2 regions of the Staphylococcus sp. GW823-FHT05F06 genome follow, and region 1 is predicted to be linked to the other one. Evidence: predicted binding sites of a transcription regulator. Region 1 holds the regulator's gene; the other holds the start of a gene.
The links. The regulator NrdR, encoded in region 1, represses ribonucleotide reductase genes. The targets are predictions, from matches to a motif close to AACACNATATATNGTGTT.
Positions count from the first base shown of each region.

Region 2: nrdI (class Ib ribonucleoside-diphosphate reductase assembly flavoprotein NrdI) is a predicted target of NrdR. The motif match lies at 2,976-2,993, and genes of this name have one in related genera.

Region 1 is NZ_JBXAHW010000002.1:24,520-35,429, forward strand. Features, by position in the region: gene pnpS (two-component system histidine kinase PnpS) at 1-66, shown strand, start outside; gene polA (DNA polymerase I) at 361-2,991, shown strand; gene mutM (bifunctional DNA-formamidopyrimidine glycosylase/DNA-(apurinic or apyrimidinic site) lyase) at 3,007-3,879, shown strand; gene coaE (dephospho-CoA kinase) at 3,895-4,506, shown strand; partial or broken gene AC1Q7N_RS01645 (IS5/IS1182 family transposase) at 4,861-5,244, shown strand; gene gap (type I glyceraldehyde-3-phosphate dehydrogenase) at 5,350-6,375, shown strand; gene nrdR (transcriptional regulator NrdR) at 6,895-7,365, shown strand; gene dnaB (replicative helicase loading/DNA remodeling protein DnaB) at 7,366-8,736, shown strand; gene dnaI (primosomal protein DnaI) at 8,736-9,656, shown strand; gene thrS (threonine--tRNA ligase) at 10,009-10,910, shown strand, end outside.
Region 2 is NZ_JBXAHW010000009.1:15,014-25,923, forward strand. Features, by position in the region: gene AC1Q7N_RS07145 (peptide MFS transporter) at 1-730, opposite strand, end outside; gene queF (preQ(1) synthase) at 1,014-1,514, opposite strand; gene AC1Q7N_RS07155 (DMT family transporter) at 1,528-2,403, opposite strand; gene nrdI (class Ib ribonucleoside-diphosphate reductase assembly flavoprotein NrdI) at 3,158-3,556, shown strand; gene nrdE (class 1b ribonucleoside-diphosphate reductase subunit alpha) at 3,519-5,624, shown strand; gene nrdF (class 1b ribonucleoside-diphosphate reductase subunit beta) at 5,743-6,711, shown strand; gene AC1Q7N_RS07175 (hypothetical protein) at 6,686-6,949, shown strand; gene AC1Q7N_RS07180 (ABC transporter permease) at 6,965-7,939, shown strand; gene AC1Q7N_RS07185 (iron chelate uptake ABC transporter family permease subunit) at 7,923-8,882, shown strand; gene AC1Q7N_RS07190 (iron ABC transporter ATP-binding protein) at 8,879-9,658, shown strand; gene AC1Q7N_RS07195 (ferrated catecholamine ABC transporter substrate-binding lipoprotein SstD) at 9,737-10,780, shown strand.

The DNA.
Region 1 (10,910 bases):
AGAATAGACGTGAAAAGTGCACCTGGCAAAGGTTCGATATTCAAAGTTCTATTTAATGATAATTAAATTTGAGGGCACTACATTGTCGGTACAGACAATGTGGTGTCCTTTGTTGTAGTGATTATTTAGAAATATAATGTTAAGACTTATGCTATTAATTAAAATCAAAATACATCTTGTCATTGACAGACATAAGATGAGTGGAAATTTTTTAAGAAACATTTAACTTAATATTTCTTTAGCATTTATAAGTTAAATATTAGTAATAGCTAATGCGTAGTGAATACTAAACTCGCTTACTCGTTATGTATTTGTATATATGCTAAAATATATGTAAATCTGTTCTGGAGGTTACGTATTTTGAATAAATTAGTATTAATAGATGGTAATAGTCTAAGCTTTAGAGCGTTTTATGCTCTCCCTTTACTTTCAAACCATGCAGGTATTCATACAAATGCAGTTTACGGCTTTGCTATGCTCTTAGAAAAAATAATTAAAGAAGAAAAACCGAATCATTTTTTAGTTGCATTTGATGCAGGTAAAACGACTTTCAGACATTCTAAGTACAGTGAATATAAAGGTGGTCGTCAAAAGACTCCACCTGAATTAAGTGAGCAATTTCCATATATTCGTCAACTTTTAGATGCGTATCATATTAAAAGATATGAACTTGATAATTATGAAGCTGATGACATTATAGGAACATTAAGTAGACAAGCTGATGAAGAAGATTTTGAAACCATTATCATTACAGGTGATAGAGACTTAACTCAATTAGCCACTGATAATGTTACAATATATTATACAAAAAAAGGTGTTACCGACGTTGATCATTATACACCTAAATTTATAGCAGAGAAATATAATGGTTTAGTGCCGAAACAAATTATCGATATGAAAGGTCTAATGGGGGATACCTCTGACAATATTCCTGGCGTTGCTGGTGTCGGCGAAAAGACGGCTATTAAATTACTTAATCAATTTGAGTCAGTAGAAGGGGTCTATGAACATATTGAGGAGGTCACTGCAAAAAAATTAAAAGAAAAACTCATCAATAGTAAAGATGATGCCTTAATGAGTAAAGATTTAGCAACAATCAATGTTCACAGTCCGATTGAAGTATCATTAGAAGATACAAAATTAACTCTACAAGACGACACTACAGAAAAAATTGAACTATTTAAAAAGCTAGAATTTAAACAACTATTAGCAGATATAGACACATCCTCTACGAATGAAGAAGTCATAGATAAAACTTTTGAAATTGAGCAAGACTTTCAAAATGTAGATTTGAATGATTTAAACGAAGCGGTAATACATTTTGAACTCGAAGGCACTAATTATCTTAAAGACACTATTCTCAAGTTTGGTTTTTATACAAATCATCAACATGTAGTGATAAATGCTGAGGATGTAAAGGATTATAAACATTTAGTTCAATGGCTTGAAGATAAAAATACAACTAAAATTGTCTATGATGCAAAAAAAACTTATGTATCTGCTCATCGATTAGGGATTAATATAGAAAATATTGAATTTGATGTTATGTTAGCAAGCTATATTATTGACCCATCACGTTCTATTGATGACGTTAAATCTGTGGTAAGTTTATATGGACAAAATTATGTAAAAGATAATATTACAATATTTGGGAAAGGTAAGAAACATCATATACCTGAAGAACCAATTCTAAACGAACACATTGCCTCTGTGACAGAAGCTATAGCAGCTGTAACTCCAACCATGAAATCACAGTTAGAAGATTATAATCAAATTGAACTGTTGAAAGATTTAGAATTACCATTAGCAAGAATTTTAAGTGAAATGGAAGAAATTGGTATATATACCGATATCAATGATTTGAAAGAAATGGAATTCGAAATTCAAAAAAAATTGGATGTATTAATATCCAATATTCATGAGTCGGCTGGTGAAGCGTTTAATATCAATTCTCCTAAGCAATTAGGTGTTGTTTTATTTGAAACATTACAATTGCCTGTCATTAAGAAGACCAAAACGGGCTATTCAACAGCTGTAGACGTATTAGAAAAACTACAAGGTGAGCATCCTATTATAGATGATATTTTAGAATATAGACAACTTGCTAAGTTGCAATCTACGTATGTAGAGGGATTACAAAAAGTAATAAGCAAAGATCATAGAATTCACACACGTTTTAATCAAACGCTTGCTCAAACTGGTAGATTATCAAGTATAGATCCTAATTTACAAAATATACCTATACGATTAGAAGAAGGAAGAAAGATTAGAAAGGCCTTTAAACCAACTTCTAAAGATAGTGTGATTTTATCTGCTGATTATTCACAAATTGAGTTACGTGTACTTGCTCATATTACGCAAGATGAAAGTTTAAAACATGCATTTATAAACGGACATGATATTCACACTGCAACAGCAATGAAAGTATTTAATGTTGAATCTGACCAGGTTGATAGTTTAATGAGACGTCAAGCAAAAGCTGTTAACTTTGGTATTGTATATGGTATCAGCGATTATGGATTGAGTCAGAGCTTGGGTATTACTAGAAAACAAGCAAAAGCATTTATTGATGATTATTTAGCTAGTTTTCCAGGTGTAAAACAATATATGTCAGACATTGTTAAAGATGCAAAAGCACAAGGTTATGTGGAAACACTACTTCATCGTCGTCGATACATTCCTGATATAACAAGTAGAAACTTTAATTTAAGAAGTTTTGCAGAAAGAACAGCAATGAATACACCCATACAAGGTAGTGCAGCTGACATAATAAAATTAGCAATGGTTAAATTCAGTGAAAAGATTAAAGAAACTAAATATCATGCTAAGTTATTATTACAAGTTCATGATGAACTCATATTTGAAATACCAAAATCAGAAGTAGAAGATTTTAGTAAATTTGTAGAAGAAATTATGGAACAAGCATTAGTGCTCGATGTACCTTTAAAAGTAGATTCGAATTATGGTGCAACATGGTACGATGCTAAATAAAGAAAGGATAATATCATGCCTGAACTACCTGAAGTTGAACATGTTAAAAGAGGTATTGAGCCATTTATAAAAAGTGCAAAAATAGAGAAAGTAACTTTTGCTAAAAATGTAATTAACGGTAAGAATAATAACCGTGAGACGATTATAAAAGGTATGGAATTAGATACTTTTAAAAAACTTACTGAAGGTTATGTTATAAAAAAAGTTGAAAGAAGAAGTAAGTACATTATTTTTTATATAGCGGATCATGACGATGATAGAATCTTAGTTAGTCATTTAGGTATGGCAGGCGGATTCTTTGTTGTTAATAACCTTGATGAGATAAGTACACCGAATTATCGAAAGCATTGGCAAGTCATTTTCGATTTGGATAATAAACAAAAATTAGTCTATTCTGATATCAGACGGTTTGGAGAAATTAGAAATATAGTCAATTTTGATAGTTATCCATCTTTATTAGAAATCGCTCCAGAACCATTTGAAGAGGTGGCATTTGAACACTATTTAGAATGTTTGACAATGAAAAAATATAAGAATAAACCAATAAAACAAACGATTCTTGATCATCGTGTTATAGCAGGAGCTGGAAATATCTATGCCTGTGAAGCTTTATTCAGAGCTGGTATTACTCCGGATAAAATTACTAATTCACTCACTAAACAAGAAAGAAAATCCCTCTTTTATTATGTTCGAGAAGTTTTAGAAGAGGGTATAAAATATGGAGGTACTAGTATTTCAGATTATAGGCATGCAGATGGTAAAACTGGACAAATGCAATTACATTTAAATGTATATAAACAAAAAAAGTGCAAGGTTTGTGGTCATTCGATTGAAACAAAAGTGATAGCTGGTAGAAATAGTCATTTTTGCCCAAACTGTCAGAGATAAAGGAAGAGTGAAATAATGTCTAAAGTGATTGGGATAACTGGTGGTATTGCCACTGGAAAATCAACAGTTTCAGAATTATTAACAGCATATGGGTTTAAAATCGTAGATGCTGATATTGCTTCACGCGAAGCAGTTAAAAAAGGCTCTAAGGGTCTTGAACAAGTTAAAGAGATTTTTGGGGAAGAAGCAATTGACGAAAATGGTGAGATGAATCGTCAATATGTAGGAGAGATAGTTTTTAATCATCCTGACTTACGCGAGGCTCTTAATGAAATAGTTCATCCTATTGTAAGAGAGATAATGGAACAAGAGAAAAACAATTATCTAGAACATGGATATCATGTAATTATGGATATCCCATTGTTGTACGAAAATGAACTACAAGATACTGTAGATGAAGTTTGGGTGGTTTATACATCTGAAAGTATTCAAATCGATCGTTTAATGGAGAGGAATAATTTATCATTAGAAGATGCTAAAGCACGTGTTTATAGTCAAATATCTATAGATAAAAAAAGTAGGATGGCAGATCATGTGATAGATAATCTAGGTGATAAATTAGAACTTAAACAGAATTTACAAAAATTACTTGAAGAAGAAGGGTATATTCAATCGGAGAGTGAATAGTAAATATAATGAAAATTGTATAGAATGCTTTTATTTTGTTATCACAAAGTGTATGTATTATAAATAATTACATATTAAACGCTAATTAGAGGCAAAAAAGCTGGGACATAATTCCTAGCAAAATAGCCAGTAAATGAGTTTTTTATAAATTCATTTACTGGCTTCTTTATTTATAATACTTCGTATTGTTGGTTCGCTTTCTTAGTTGACAGATTCAGCTTGTAGTCTTCAGCTTATTCTGCGTCTTCAAGAGTCTCGTCATAACACTTTGCCTTTACATTGAAATACTTTTAAAAATAAGGCTTTTTCGTATAATTTAACAAATACCACTAAATTAAATTAACGAGGTACCTTATGCATAAAGATTATAATATGACTCAACTTACTTTACCAAAGGAAACTTCAGTACATATTCCCACACATGATATGTCACAATATGTGAATGATATTGTAAAAAATTCCAGGTACTGAATTCATACAGCATTGTTGCGCAACATTATAGCATCCCAATATGATGTTGAAAGTAGTGTTATATGCTTACACACAATCAGTATTTTCTGGTAGAAAAAATTTCTTAATGATACTATTCGAATGATGTGGTTTTCACAAATTCTAAACCCTTCTTATAAAATGATTAATCGATATAGAGTAAATCCAAAAGTAGATGTTTTATTAGAATCCTTATTTATTCAATTCCATAGTCAATGTTTGAATCAAAATCTTATAAATGATAAAGCTTAATTTATATTTATAGATAAATTTATCGGTAAACGCTTTCATTTAAAAATTAATATGTTATACTATTTCCATAAAGTATAACATATAAAACAAGGGGTGCTTTGAATGGCAACGAATATTGCAATTAACGGTATGGGTAGAATAGGTAGAATGGTGTTACGAATAGCACTAAATAATAAAAATTTAAATGTTAAAGCGATTAACGCTAGTTATCCACCTGAAACAATTGCACATTTACTTAATTATGATACGACGCATGGAGTTTATGATAAAAAAGTTGAACCGATTGAAAGTGGTATTAAAGTGAATGGACATGAAATTAAATTACTTTCTGATCGCAATCCAGAAAATTTACCATGGAATGAGATGGATATTGATGTTGTTATAGAAGCGACAGGTAAATTTAATCACGGAGATAAAGCAGTTGCTCATATTAATGCAGGTGCTAAAAAGGTATTACTCACTGGACCGTCTAAAGGTGGAGACGTTCAAATGATTGTTAAAGGAGTCAATGATAATCAACTTGATATTGATACATACGATATTTTTAGTAATGCATCTTGTACTACTAATTGTATCGGACCAGTTGCAAAAGTCCTCAATGATAAATTTGGAATCATAAATGGTCTGATGACAACTGTTCATGCAATAACAAATGATCAAAAAAATATTGATAATCCACACAAAGATTTAAGAAGAGCACGTTCTTGTAATGAAAGTATTATTCCAACGTCAACAGGTGCTGCTAAAGCACTTAAAGAAGTATTGCCTGAAGTTGAAGGTAAACTTCATGGAATGGCTTTAAGAGTACCAACAAAAAATGTCTCTCTCGTTGATTTAGTTGTTGATTTAGAACAGAATGTTACAGTTACACAAGTTAATGATGCATTTAAAAATGCCGATTTATCAGGTGTTCTTGATGTTGAAGAAGCTCCTTTAGTTTCTGTAGACTTTAACACAAATCCTCATTCAGCAATTATTGATTCTCAATCTACGATGGTTATGGGACAAAATAAGGTGAAAGTTATCGCTTGGTATGATAATGAATGGGGTTATTCGAATAGAGTTGTTGAAGTAGCTGACAAAATTGGACAATTAATTGATGATAAAGCAATGGTAAAAGCCATTTAATTAAATATTTATACTTACACTAAACCTGAGATAGCCATATTATCTCAGGTTTATTTATATACAAATAGCCCTAAACAAAGTTGAAGCACCATTGATGTTATTATAGATAACCAATTAGCTTTAGACATATTTCTAGATACTTTCTTTATAAAAAAATGATCCATAGTCATTATTTATTAATCAAGTTGAGATGATTTTGAAATGAGGTGATTTTAACGAATCATCTTTCAAATTATAATTTAATAATGGTACTTTTGGTCGTATTTATAAAATTGTGTAGTACATTTAAATGGTTGAAATTCATTTAATATGGTTAATCACGTTAAAATGTATTATTTTTAATAAATAACATAGCATTCTAAAACCTTTATTTATAAGACAATTTTTCCTTTTTTACACATAGTGGTATTAACAATGTATCATTACATTCTTTCGTTTATAGTTGCAATTGACCTTTCTTTTTTACACAGTACTTTTATAGTATAATGTACGGTGATTAAACTTGGGAGGGTGACATATATGAAATGCCCAAAATGTAATTCTACACATTCCAGAGTGGTTGATTCAAGACATGCAGATGAGGCCAATGCGATTAGACGTAGAAGAGAATGTGAAAATTGCGGAACGCGTTTTACAACATTTGAACATATTGAAGTTAGTCCATTAATAGTAGTGAAGAAAGATGGGACTAGAGAACAATTTTTAAGAGAAAAAATATTAAATGGTTTAGTAAGATCTTGCGAGAAACGACCAGTACGTTATCAACAACTTGAAGACATAACTAATAAAGTGGAGTGGCAACTTAGAGATGAGGGACAAACTGAAATTTCTTCTAGAGAAATTGGAGAGCATGTTATGAATTTGTTAATGCATGTTGACCAAGTTTCCTATGTAAGATTTGCATCTGTATATAAAGAATTCAAAGATGTTGATCAACTCTTAGAGTCAATGCAAGGTATCTTGAGTGATAATAAACGGAGTGATAAATAGATGGGGTTACAAACCTATGAATATGGTCTAAAACCACAAGATGGATTTGAGGTGATTACACATTTCGAATTCACCTCACAACATTTAGATATTTTAAATCGACTATTCACCCCTTTAATCGGAGTTGAATCAATTGGACTCTATCATTTTATGAGTCAATTCATAGATGAAAGTCAACAACTCGGGTTAACGCATTATATATTCATGAATGAACTAAAAATTAACTTATTAGATTTCAGGGAGCAAATGGACAATTTAGAGGCTATTGGATTGATTAAAACATTTGTAAGGCATGAAGAAAAGTACTCTCACTTTGTTTATGAGTTAATTCAGCCTCCAACAGCCTATCAATTTTTTAATGATCCTATGTTATCAGTATTTTTATTTAGTGAGGTTGATAAAAAACGTTATCAAGCACTTAAATCTTATTTCGAAAAAGATGAGAAAGATTTAAGCAAATATCAACAGACAACTAGAAAATTTACAGAAGTATTCAACGTACCTAAAAAGGTCAATGTTTCTGATCAAATTAATTTAAAGCAAATCAAACACTATGATGGTATAGATTTATCTAATGAAACTTTTGATTTTGAAATGTTGAGACAGATGTTGAACCATCATTTTATTAGTAATGAAATTATCGATAAAGAAGCTAAGAATTTGATTATACAACTTGCGACACTTTATGGAATTACTGAAGATGGTATGAAAAATGTTATATTAAGTTCCATTACCAGTGCACAACAATTATCTTTTGAAGAAATGCGTAAGAAAGCTAGAACTTATTACCTGATTGAACATGATAATCAATTACCAAAATTAGAGCATCAAACAAATAAAATTAACGATGAAAAAAAAGATCGACAAGCGGAAGATACAACAAATGATTGGTTACAACTGCTAGATGAAACAAGTCCGATTGATATGTTAGCAAGTTGGTCTGATTCGGAACCTACACAGTCGCAAAAAAGTATGATAGAAGAATTGATTAACCGTGAAAAAATGAATTTTGGTGTAATCAATATACTTTTACAGTTTGTTATGTTAAAAGAAGATATGAAGTTGCCAAAATCTTATATTTTTGAAATTGCTTCCAACTGGAAGAAAATTGGTATTTCAAATGCCAAACAAGCATATGAATATGCATTACAAGTTAATCAACCTAAAAATTACGAAACACATTCTAATGATAAACGACAGAACAATCGTGGAAGACAAAATCAATTTTTATCCAAAGAAAAGACACCTAAATGGCTTCAAAATAGGGACGATCAAGAAGAAAATAAAGAAATAAATGATGACACTCTCGAAGAAGATCGACAAGCATTTCTTGAAAAGTTAAATCAAAAGTGGAAGGAGGAAGATAACTAATGAAAAGTTTCAGAAATATCATGGGCGATTCTCAAAATCTAGATAAACGTATACAAAAAATAAAACAAAATGTAATCAATGATACTGACGTTAAACATTTTCTTGAGAAAAATCGTAGTAATATAACTAATGAGATGATAGACGAAGATTTAAATGTTCTTCAAGAGTATAAAGATCAACAAAAAGTTTATGATGGACATCGCTATGATGATTGTCCGAATTTTGTAAAAGGACATGTTCCTGAACTATATATTGAAAATGAAAGAATCAAAATTAGATATCTACCTTGCCCGTGTAAAATTAAACATGATGAGGAACGATTTGATTCACAACTTATTACATCTCACCATATGCAAAGAGATACACTTCATGCAAAGCTCAAAGATATTTATATGAATAATCGAGAGAGACTTGATGTAGCAATGGCAGCTGATCAAATCTGTACAGCAATTACTAACGATGAAAAAGTAAAGGGGTTATATTTATATGGTCCTTTTGGTACAGGAAAATCATTCATATTGGGTGCTATTGCAAATCAACTTAAATCGCAAAAGATTTCATCAACAATTGTATATTTACCAGAATTTATTCGCACTTTAAAAGGTGGCTTTAAAGACGGTAGTTTTGAGAAAAAATTACAACGTGTGCGAGAAGCTAATATTTTGATGTTAGATGATATTGGCGCAGAAGAAGTCACACCGTGGGTAAGAGATGAAGTGATTGGTCCTTTATTACATTATAGAATGGTACATGAACTTCCTACATTTTTTAGTTCTAACTTTAATTATAGTGAGCTTGAGCATCATCTTTCAATAACTAGAGATGGCACTGAAAAGACTAAAGCAGCACGAATTATTGAAAGAATTAAGACTTTATCGACACCTTATTATTTGACTGGTAAAAATTTTAGAAACAATTGAATTTTATAGTATGTGGTGTATAATAGAGATAAATCTTAATCGTTGAAACTATTGAAGATACGATAATTTAATCTCTGTTACACAGAAAGTCATTAATTGATGAGAATATGGCTAACACATTAAATTATTACTACTTCGTTAATATTGATATTTGTAATGAATATCCGGCTCAAGACCGTTATCTTATGTAAAGTATAGTATATGACTGGTCACGTATGCTTTTCATATACTTAACTAGGGTGGTACCACGACAAACTCGTCCCTTGCTAGGGACGAGTTTTTTTATGCTCAGTAAAGTTAATTTATTCAATAAGCCAACGATCAGATGTTTTATTAAATAGGAGGAAAAAATATGAATCAAATTAATATTCAATTTCCAGATGGTAATACAAAAGAATTTGATAAAGGGACTACTACAGAAGACATCGCTCAATCAATTAGTCCAGGATTAAGAAAAAAAGCAGTTGCGGGAAAATTCAATGGTCAACTTGTAGATTTAACACGCCCTTTAGAACAAGATGGAGCTATTGAAATTATTACTCCTGGGAGTGAAGAAGCGTTAGAAGTACTTCGTCATTCAACAGCTCATTTAATGGCACAAGCATTAAAACGTTTATACGGAGACGTTAAATTTGGAGTTGGACCTGTAATAGAAGGCGGATTCTATTATGATTTTGATATGGATGATAAGGTTTCATCGGATGATTTTGATAAAATTGAGAAAACAATGAAACAAATTGTGAACGAAAATCATAAAATTGTAAGAGAAGTAGTTAGTAAAGAAAAAGCAAAAGACTTCTTCAAGGATGACCCTTATAAATTAGAACTTATTGATGCAATTCCTGAAGATGAGAGTGTAACACTTTATACTCAAGGTGAATTTACTGATTTATGTCGAGGTGTACACGTACCTTCTACTTCTAAAATTAAAGAGTTCAAACTATTATCTACAGCTGGTGCTTATTGGCGTGGAAATAGTGATAATAAAATGTTACAACGAATTTATGGTACAGCATTCTTTGACAAAAAAGATTTGAAAGCACATCTAAAAATGTTGGAAGAACGTCGTGAGCGTGATCATCGTAAAATTGGTAAAGATTTAGAATTGTTTACAAACAATCAACTCGTTGGTGCTGGTTTACCATTATGGTTACCAAATGGTGCTACAATACGTAGGGAAATAGAACGTTATATTGTCGATAAAGAAGTAAGTATGGGATACGATCATGTTTACACACCAGTATTAGCCAATGT
Region 2 (10,910 bases), on a different contig from region 1:
ATACTATTGCTATAACAACGATTCCGATGATTGTTCCGTACTTTTTCTTTTCAGAAGAAGATAATGGGTTCGTCGGTTTCATACCGATACTACCTAAAGTTTTTCGGTTAAATAGTAAGTACCAAACTAATCCAAGAGCCATCCCTATTGCTGCAATCAAGAAGCCACCATGGAAATTTCTAATATCAATATAGTGTTGTAAAATAATTGGTGAAACGAGTGCACCCATGTTCACTGACATATAGAAGATAACAAATCCAGCATCCATGCGTACGTCGTTTTCAGGATAGAGTCTACCAACAATATTTGAAATGTTTGGTTTCATTAAACCTGATCCTACAATAATAAAGAACATAGAAGTGAATAAACCTACCATTGCAAAAGGAAGGCTTAAACATATGTGACCTATAATAATTAATATAGCTCCGATTAATGTGGCACCTCGGGTACCTGTAATTCTATCAGCTATCCAGCCACCTGGAATTGAAGACATATAAATTAATGATCCATATACAGACATGATAGACATGGCTGTTGTTTTGTCCATTCCAAGTCCGTTTTCCTGGAGTGCAAAATACATATAAAAAATAAGCATTGCTCTCATTCCGTAATAGCTGAATCTCTCCCAAAATTCTACGAAAAAGAGAACGCCTAATCCTTTTGGATGTCCGAAGAATCCATGTTGTGGTATTTCTTGAACTGCTTTTTCATGGGACTTATTTGAAGTCATAAATCATCCCAACCTTTCTTGCCCAAATAACCTTATTAAATTGTTTTAAGGTGATTTTACTATTGTGATAAGAAAATTTCAATAATTTTCAAAAAATTTGAAAAAAGAAAATTCTGTCAATTGATATAATCTGTAACATTTAATCCGATGATATAATTTCAATAATTTTATTACTATATTTATTCAATGACGCGCTATATATAAAATACGCTTTAATGCAGCAAAGTGCAACAAAAAATCTCTACCATCAAATATAACAGTAGAGATTTTTATAAAATATATATTAACGATTATCTATTTTTTCTGGATACATGTCATGATTCATTAATCGATGTTCAGCCATTTTTTCATATTTTGTATCAGGACGACCATAATTCGTGTAAGGATCTATGGAAATGCCACCTCTCGGAGTAAATTTACCCCAAACTTCAATATAATGTGGGTCCATTAAATTAATTAAATCATTCATAATAATATTCATACAATCTTCGTGAAAATCTCCGTGGTTTCTAAAACTAAATAAATATAACTTTAATGATTTAGATTCCACCATCTTGATATTAGGGATATACGAGATATAAATTGTCGCAAAATCTGGTTGACCCGTAATAGGGCATAGTGATGTGAATTCAGGACAATTAAACTTAACAAAATAATCACGACCTTGATGCTTATTATCAAAAGTTTCTAAAACTTCCGGTCTATAATCAAATTCATAAGTGTTATTTTGATTGCCTAATAAAGTAATATCTTTTAATTCATCTTTTTGACGTCCTTGTGTCAATTTTCTAGCTCCTTTAATTATTTTGATTTATAGTTGTTTCACGTCTTGCTTTATCAAACATATAGTAACTTGCTCCGATAATGACAATATATCCTACTGTTGCAAACATATCAGGTGATTCTCCAAACAGAATAAATCCAAATAATGCAGTAAATATTATAGACGCATATGTGAAGATGGAGATATCTTTTGCTGGAGCAAAACTATAAGCCAATGTTATACCAATTTGTCCTACAGCTGCTGATAATCCAGCGCCGAGTAAGAAAAGAATTTGAATTGTTGTCATAGGTGTATAAGTAAATATTGAAAAAGGTATAAGAACTACAACTGAGAATAATGAAAAATAAAACACTATCGTATAAGGTTTTTCACGAGTGCTGAGTGCTCTAACACATGTGTAGGCAGAAGCTGCAAAAATACCGGATAGTAATCCTGCTATTGAAGGAATAACTGATGATGAAAATTCTGGTTTAACAATTAATAGCATCCCTATTATAGCAATAATCATCGCCGTGATTTGATATTTTCTTACCTTTTCATGTAAAAAAATTAAACTAAGAACAATTGTCCAAAAAGGATTTAATTTCATTAATGTATCAGCATCACTTAATACCATGTGATCAATTGCGTAGATATTAAGTAAGACACCAATTAACCCAAGTGTTGAACGTGAGATGAGTAGGGGTTGACTACTTAATTTTCCAAACATAGGTTGCCTATATTTATAAATAAAAAATAATGGTATAAACATGGCTACAAAATTTCTAGCTAGAGATTTTTGAAAGACTGGTAAATCACCGGCCAATCTAAAAAAGACTGACATAAAACTAAAACCCACAGCTGAAATCAATATAGCAATAATACCTTTAACTTTTGAATTCAATATCATCGCCTCAATATTATATGATTAACGACATTATATTAGCATATAAAATCTAACTATGCATAAGTTCTTGATAATTCAATGGAAACGAGCTATAATAAAAAACGAACAAATGTTCGCTTTTAAAGATTGTTATTTCTTATGCGCAATTTAATAAAAAGCTAGAATCATGTTTTTAAAAATGTAATTTATATCTGTTATTGTAGAAATTTACGTAACTATTCTTTTAACCCTATATGTCTAATTTCAATAGAAAAGCAAGTAAAGACACTCAAAAAAATTTTTTTATTTTAAAATAATGACACTAATCTCGTAGTGATGCACTTTCCAAATGATAGGTTGTTTCTGCCATCAATTTTTAACTTTCATTAGTGATATGAGTTATGTATAATGAAACACAGAATATAGTATCAAATTAGAAATGCAAACACTATATATAGTGTTTAGCTGAGAATTTAACGTTGTAGAATTTAATCATTTTAATGCAATTTGACACTACTTTTATCTCGAAAATATTGCAATTATAGTAAAACCCTACTAAAAAGATAATTTATCATGTAGTGCAAATTTAAGTTTTAACCACTATATATTGTGGTTATTTATATATTTTAAAGGCTATTTACAGATTGAAAAAATTTTACGTAAAAGTAACTATTTTCAACTGTTTTTATAAGTAGATGATTTAAATTATATTAAAGATATTTAATCATTTCTAATCTACTTTTGGCTGAATCAATGGTTGACGAAAGAAGGTGATTCAATGAAAGTAGTATATTATTCATTTTCTGGTAATGTTAGACGATTTATTAGTCGTGCTGGTATTAAAGATACATTTGAAATTACTCAAGATAATTGTAACGAATCAGTTAATGAACCCTACATTTTAGTTACTGGCACTATTGGATTTGGAGAGGTGCCGCAGCCGGTTCAATCTTTTTTAAATGTAAATCATACTCAGTTACAAGCTGTTGCTGCGAGTGGAAATCGAAATTGGGGACAAAATTTCGCTAAAGCTGGCCATACAATTTCTGAGGAATATAAAGTTCCATTAATGATGAAGTTTGAAGTACAAGGGACAAATAAAGACATTATTGAATTTAAGGATAAGGTGGGCAATTTCAATGAAAACCATGGAAGAAAAGAAATACAATCATATTGAATTAAATAATGAAGTGACCAAGAGAAAAGACAATGGTTTCTTTGATTTAGAGAAAGATCAAGAAGCATTGAAAGTGTATCTTGAAGAAATCCATGATAAAATGATTTCTTTTGATGATGAAATCGAAAGACTTCATTATCTTGTTGATAATAATTTTTATTTTAATGTTTTCGAAAAATATAGCGAAGCAGAATTAATTGAAATTACTGAATACGCAAAATCAATTCACTTCCAATTTGCTAGTTATATGTCGGCAAGTAAGTTTTATAAGGATTACGCTTTAAAAACGAATGATAAAACTAAGTTTCTTGAGGATTATAATCAGCACGTCGCAATCGTTGCACTTTATTTAGCGAATGGTAATGTTAAACAAGCAAAACAATTTATTTCTGCAATGGTGGAACAACGTTATCAACCGGCGACACCAACATTCTTGAATGCAGGTAGAGCAAGACGTGGAGAACTTGTTTCATGTTTCTTATTAGAAGTAGACGATAGCTTAAATTCTATCAATTTCATTGATTCAACTGCAAAACAACTTAGTAAAATTGGTGGTGGTGTGGCCATTAATTTATCGAAACTTCGTGCACGTGGAGAAGCAATTAAAGGAATTAAAGGTGTAGCTAAAGGTGTTTTACCTGTTGCTAAGGCACTTGAAGGTGGATTTAGTTATGCAGATCAATTAGGACAACGTCCTGGCGCTGGGGCAGTGTACTTAAATATTTTCCATTACGATGTTGAAGAGTTTTTAGATACTAAGAAAGTGAATGCAGATGAAGATTTACGTTTATCTACTATTTCGACTGGTCTTATTGTACCTTCTAAATTCTTTGATTTGGCTAAAGAGGGTAAAGATTTCTATATGTTTGCACCTCATACAGTTAAACAAGAATACGGTGTGACTTTAGATGATATTGATTTAGAAAAGTATTACGACGATATGGTTGCAAACCCTAATATCGATAAAAAGAAAAAAGACGCACGTGAAATGTTAAATATGATTGCACAAACACAATTACAGTCTGGTTATCCATATCTTATGTTTAAAGATAATGCAAACAAAGTACATGCGAATTCAAATATTGGGCAAATTAAAATGAGTAATTTATGTACTGAAATTTTCCAATTACAAGAGACATCAGTAATTAACGACTATGGAATTGAAGATGAAATTAAAAGAGATATTTCATGTAACTTAGGCTCATTGAATATAGTGAATGTTATGGAATCAGGTAAATTCAGAGATTCTGTGTTCACAGGTATGGATGCTCTTACAGTTGTAAGTGATGAAGCAAATATTCAAAATGCACCAGGTGTAAAAAAAGCGAATAGTGAACTACATTCTGTTGGACTAGGAGTAATGAACTTACATGGTTATCTAGCTAAAAATAAAATTGGCTATGAATCTGAAGAAGCAAAAGACTTTGCTAATATATTCTTTATGATTATGAACTATTATTCCATCGAACGTTCAATGGAAATTGCAAAAGAGCGTGGAGAAAAGTATCAAGACTTTGAGCAATCAGACTATGCAAATGGTAAATATTTTGAATTCTATACATCTCAAGAATTTGAACCAAAATTTGAAAAGGTTCGCCAACTTTTTGATGGTATCGATATACCTACTTCAAATGATTGGAAAGAATTGCAAAATAAAGTAGAACAATATGGACTTTATCACGCTTATAGATTAGCTATTGCTCCGACTCAAAGTATTTCTTATGTTCAAAATGCGACAAGTTCTGTTATGCCTATTGTTGACCAAATTGAACGTCGTACGTATGGAAATGCGGAAACATTTTATCCAATGCCATTTTTATCACCAGAAACAATGTGGTACTACAAATCAGCATTTAATACTGACCAAATGAAACTTATTGACTTAGTAGCTACAATTCAAACTCACGTAGACCAAGGTATTTCAACGATACTTTATGTTAATTCAGAAATTTCAACACGTGAACTTTCAAGATTATATGTATATGCACACCATAAAGGCCTTAAATCTTTATACTATACACGTAATAAATTATTAAGTGTGGAAGAATGTACAAGTTGTGCGATTTAATTGATTAAGTTGTAAAGATTTTAGAGTAGAGTGATGAATTGATGTATTTCTTTAAATTATAGATTTACATTGGTTCAAAACTCTTTATTTTATACATAAATATGACAGGAGGATTTTAATGAAGGCGGTAAATTGGAACACCCAAGAAGATATGACTAATATGTTCTGGCGTCAAAATATCTCACAAATGTGGGTGGAAACAGAATTTAAAGTATCAAAAGATATAGCAAGTTGGAAAACATTAACAGATTCTGAGAAAAATACTTTTAAAAAAGCGCTTGCAGGTTTAACAGGTTTAGATACACATCAAGCTGATGATGGTATGCCATTAATCATGCTTCATACTACTGATTTAAGAAAGAAAGCTGTTTATTCATTTATGGCTATGATGGAACAAATCCATGCGAAAAGTTATTCTCATATCTTCACTACATTATTACCATCTAGTGAAACCAACTATTTATTGGATACTTGGGTTATTGAAGAGCCACATTTAAAATATAAATCAGATAAAATTGTAGAAAATTACCACAAACTTTGGGGTAAAGAAGCATCGATTTACGATCAATATATTGCTCGTGTTTCTAGTGTATTCTTAGAAACATTTCTATTCTATTCTGGCTTCTATTATCCATTATATCTCGCAGGACAAGGAAAAATGACTACGTCAGGTGAAATTATACGTAAGATACTTTTAGATGAATCTATACATGGAGTGTTCACAGGTTTAGATGCACAAAGTCTACGTAATGAGTTATCTGAAAGTGAGAAACAAAAAGCTGATCAAGAAATGTACAAATTATTAAATGAACTTTATGATAATGAAGTTTCATATACACATTTATTATATGATGATATTGGTCTTGCTGAAGATGTATTAAATTATGTTCGATATAATGGAAATAAAGCATTATCGAATTTAGGTTTTGAACCATATTTCGAAGAGAGAGAGTTTAACCCTATTATTGAAAATGCACTAGATACATCTACAAAGAACCACGATTTCTTCTCTGTTAAAGGTGATGGCTATACATTGGCTTTAAATGTTGAGCCTCTACGTGATGAAGACTTTGTTTTTGATAATTAATATAGTACTTTTAAAGAGATTTCTATTAAAATTAGTAGGAATCTCTTTTTTTATGAAAGTTGGTATTATAAAATATTTTGATGTATTATTACTGCTGGATAAAACATTTATAAAATTCCCAAAAAATATGAAAAAACTATTGAAAAAAGAAAATAGAGTCTATAATATTGATGTTAATGATAATCATTATCATTATCATTACTTTCGTATATTGACCTTATACATCTTTAATATTTAGCAAGGAGATTAACTAATGAAATTTATTTTTAAAGGTTATACCTTATTTATTTTATTAGTGATTTTAACTATTGTCTCTTTATTTATAGGGGTGAGTCAGCTCTCTCTAATAGATATTTTCCATTTAAGTGATGAACAAATAAACATTTTGTTTTCGAGTCGAATTCCCAGAACAGTTAGTATTCTACTTTCGGGTAGTTCACTAGCTTTATCAGGATTAATTATGCAACAGATGATGCAAAATAAATTTGTAAGCCCAACGACTGCTGGTACTATGGAGTGGGCAAAATTAGGTATTTTAATGTCATTGTTGTTCTTTCCTAATGGTCCCATTTTAATCAAATTATTATTTGCTGTTGTTCTAAGTATTGTTGGAACGTTTTTATTTGTCCAATTAATTAATCTTATCCGTGTAAAAGATGTAATCTTTGTTCCACTTTTAGGCATTATGATTGGTGGTATTTTATCCAGTTTTACTACATTTGTAGCGTTGAGAACCAATGCTTTACAAAGCATTGGAAACTGGTTAACTGGTAACTTTGCAGTTATAACGAGTGGTCGTTTTGAGGTGTTGTATCTCACAATACCATTACTTATTTTGGCATTTGTATTTGCAAATCATTTTACTATTGCAGGTATGGGAAAAGACTTTAGTCATAATTTAGGTGTAAGTTATGAAAAAATCATTAAAATAGCATTATTCATAACAGCAACGCTAACAGCATTAGTTGTTGTTACTGTTGGAACATTACCATTTTTAGGTTTAATCGTACCGAATATCATATCTATCTATAGAGGCGATCATTTGAAAAATGCTTTACCACACACGCTTATGCTCGGTGCAATTTTTGTTTTAATTGCTGATATTATTGGTAGAATAATTGTTTACCCTTACGAAATTAATATTGGATTGACGATAGGTGTATTTGGCACAATTATTTTCCTAATCTTGCTAATGAAAGGTAGGAAAAATTATGCAAATGAGCGCTAATAAAAAAATAAGTATACTGGTCGTTATGGCAATTTGTATGGCAATTTTTTATTTATTGGTAGGTTTAGATTTTGATATATTTGAATATCAATTCCAAAGCCGTTTCAAAAAATTTATTCTTATATTATTAGTAGGAGCATCGATAGGAACGTCCGTAGTTATTTTCCAATCTATTACTACAAATAGATTATTAACTCCTTCTATTATGGGACTTGATTCTGTGTATTTATTTGTCAAAGTCTTACCTATTTTTATTTTAGGTGAACAAGCAACTGTTGTTACAAATATCTACCTTAATTTTTTAATCACTTTGATCGCAATGGTGTTTTTTTCATTGCTATTATTTCAAGTTATATTTAAACTAGGTCACTTTTCAGTCTATTTCATATTACTAGTTGGTGTAATATTAGGAACTTTCTTCCGTAGTATTACAAGTTTTCTCCAACTTATAATGAATCCTGAATCTTTTTTAGCAGTTCAAAATGTTATGTTTGCTAGCTTTGAAGCATCAAATTCTAAATTAGTAACTGTTTCAGGCATATTATTAGTTATATTAATAATTGTTACAATAATACTTCGACCATATTTAGATGTTCTTTTGTTAGGTAGAGCACAAGCAATTAATCTAGGTGTTTCTTATGAGAATATGACGCGTATGTTTCTTATTTTGGTTGCTTTACTCGTCTCTATATCTACTGCATTAATAGGTCCTGTAACATTTCTTGGCTTATTAACTGTCAACTTAGCACACGAATTTATGAAGACCTATGAACACAAATTTATTTTACCGGCAACAATATTATTCAGCTGGATTAGTTTATTTATAGCGCAATGGGTAGTTGAAAATCTATTCGAAGCAACAACTGAATTCAGTTTGATAGTAGATTTAGTTGGTGGAAGTTACTTCATATATTTGCTTGTCAAAAGGAGAAATGCAAATTGATTCAAATTCGAAATTTAGATAAAACGATAGACAATAAACCTATTTTAAAAGATATTAGCGTAGATATTAAAAAGGGAAAATTGACTTCACTCATAGGTCCTAACGGTGCTGGTAAGAGTACATTATTATCTGCTATCAGTCGCTTATTTAGTTATGAGAACGGTTCAATTTTGATTGAAGACAAAGAAATTTCAGAATATAAAACTGACGATTTAGCTAAAAAATTAAGTATTTTAAAACAATCTAATCACACTGATATGAACATAACTATCGAGCAACTAGTTAAATTTGGTCGTTTTCCATATTCAAAAGGTCGAATGAAGCAAGAAGACTATGACAAAGTGGAATATGCTCTTGACTTATTACAGCTTAATGAAATTAAACATCGTAATATTAAAACACTATCTGGAGGTCAGCGACAACGTGCATATATTGCTATGACTATAGCACAAGATACTGATTATATATTATTAGACGAGCCTTTAAATAATTTAGATATGAAACATTCAGTACAGATTATGCAAACGTTACGAGATTTATGTCGTCAGTTAAATAAAACAATCATTATCGTATTACATGATATCAACTTTGCTTCTTGTTATTCAGACGACATCATTGCGCTTAAACAAGGTGAGCTAGTTAAAGCTGATGATAAAGATAATGTTATTCAGTCTGACATTTTAAAAAGTTTATATGAAATGGAAGTACGTATAGAGGAGATAAGGGGACAACGTATTTGTCTATATTATGATGAAACTACTTTTGACTCAGTTTAATGATTAAAATTGAGACGCATAGTAAAAGAGGTTATCCATACGAAAAGAAATTATAAATTTGATTAGGGAGTTGCACATATGAAAAAAACAGTCTTATATTTATTATTGTCTCTAGTTTTAGTTTTAACGGCTTGTAGTAATAGTTCGAATAATAATTCAACTTCGAAAAAGAAAAATAGTGATTCTAAAGAAACTGTAACCATCAAAAATAGTTTTGAAGCAAGTGGTAAAGAAAATAATGGCAGTGATAAGAAAAAAATCTCTAATACTGTCGAAGTACCAAAGAATCCTAAAAATGCCGTTGTATTAGATTATGGAGCGCTTGATGTGTTGAAAGAATTAGGTGTGGCTGATAAAGTAAAAGGTTTACCTAAAGGTGAAAATAACCAATCTTTACCTAAATTTTTAGATGAATTTAAAGATGATAAGTATATTAATACTGGAAATTTAAAAGAAGTGAACTTTGATAAAGTTGCATCAGCTAAACCAGATGTGATTTTTATTTCAGGAAGAACAGCTAATCAGAAAAATTTAGATGAATTTAAAAAAGCTGCACCAAAAGCTAAAGTTGTATATGTAGGTACAAGTGATGACAACTTAATTAAAGATATGAAAAAAAATACAGAAAATTTAGGGAAAATCTACGATAAAGAAGATAAAGCTAAAAAAATTAATAAAGATTTAGATAGAAAAATATCTGATATGAAAGATAAAACTAAAGACTTTAATAAGAAAGTAATGTATTTATTGGTTAACGAAGGTGAACTATCAACGTTTGGACCAGGAGGAAGATTTGGTGGTTTAGTGTTTGATACATTAGGATTTAAACCTGCAGACAAAAAGGTTAGCAAAAGCCCGCATGGTCAAAATATAAATAATGAATATATTAACAAGCAGAATCCAGATGTTATTTTAGCTATGGATCGTGGTTCAGTTGTAGGTGGTAAAGCAACAACAAATCAAGTTTTAAAAAACAAAGTTATAAAAAATGTAAAAGCAGTAAAAAGTAATCATATTTACGAATTAGATCCAAAACTATGGTATTTCTCTTCAGGATCTTCAACGACAACTATCAAACAAATTGATGAATTAAATGAAGTAGTAGAGAAAGTTGAAAAATAATCTTATAATAAGAGAAAATCAACCGAGGTATAAGAAGAAAACTTTAAATGCATGAATAGAATGTTGATATAAGAAGAGCTCCTAAAGCGAATTTTTAAATAAAATTCACTTTAGGAGCTCAAATATTTCA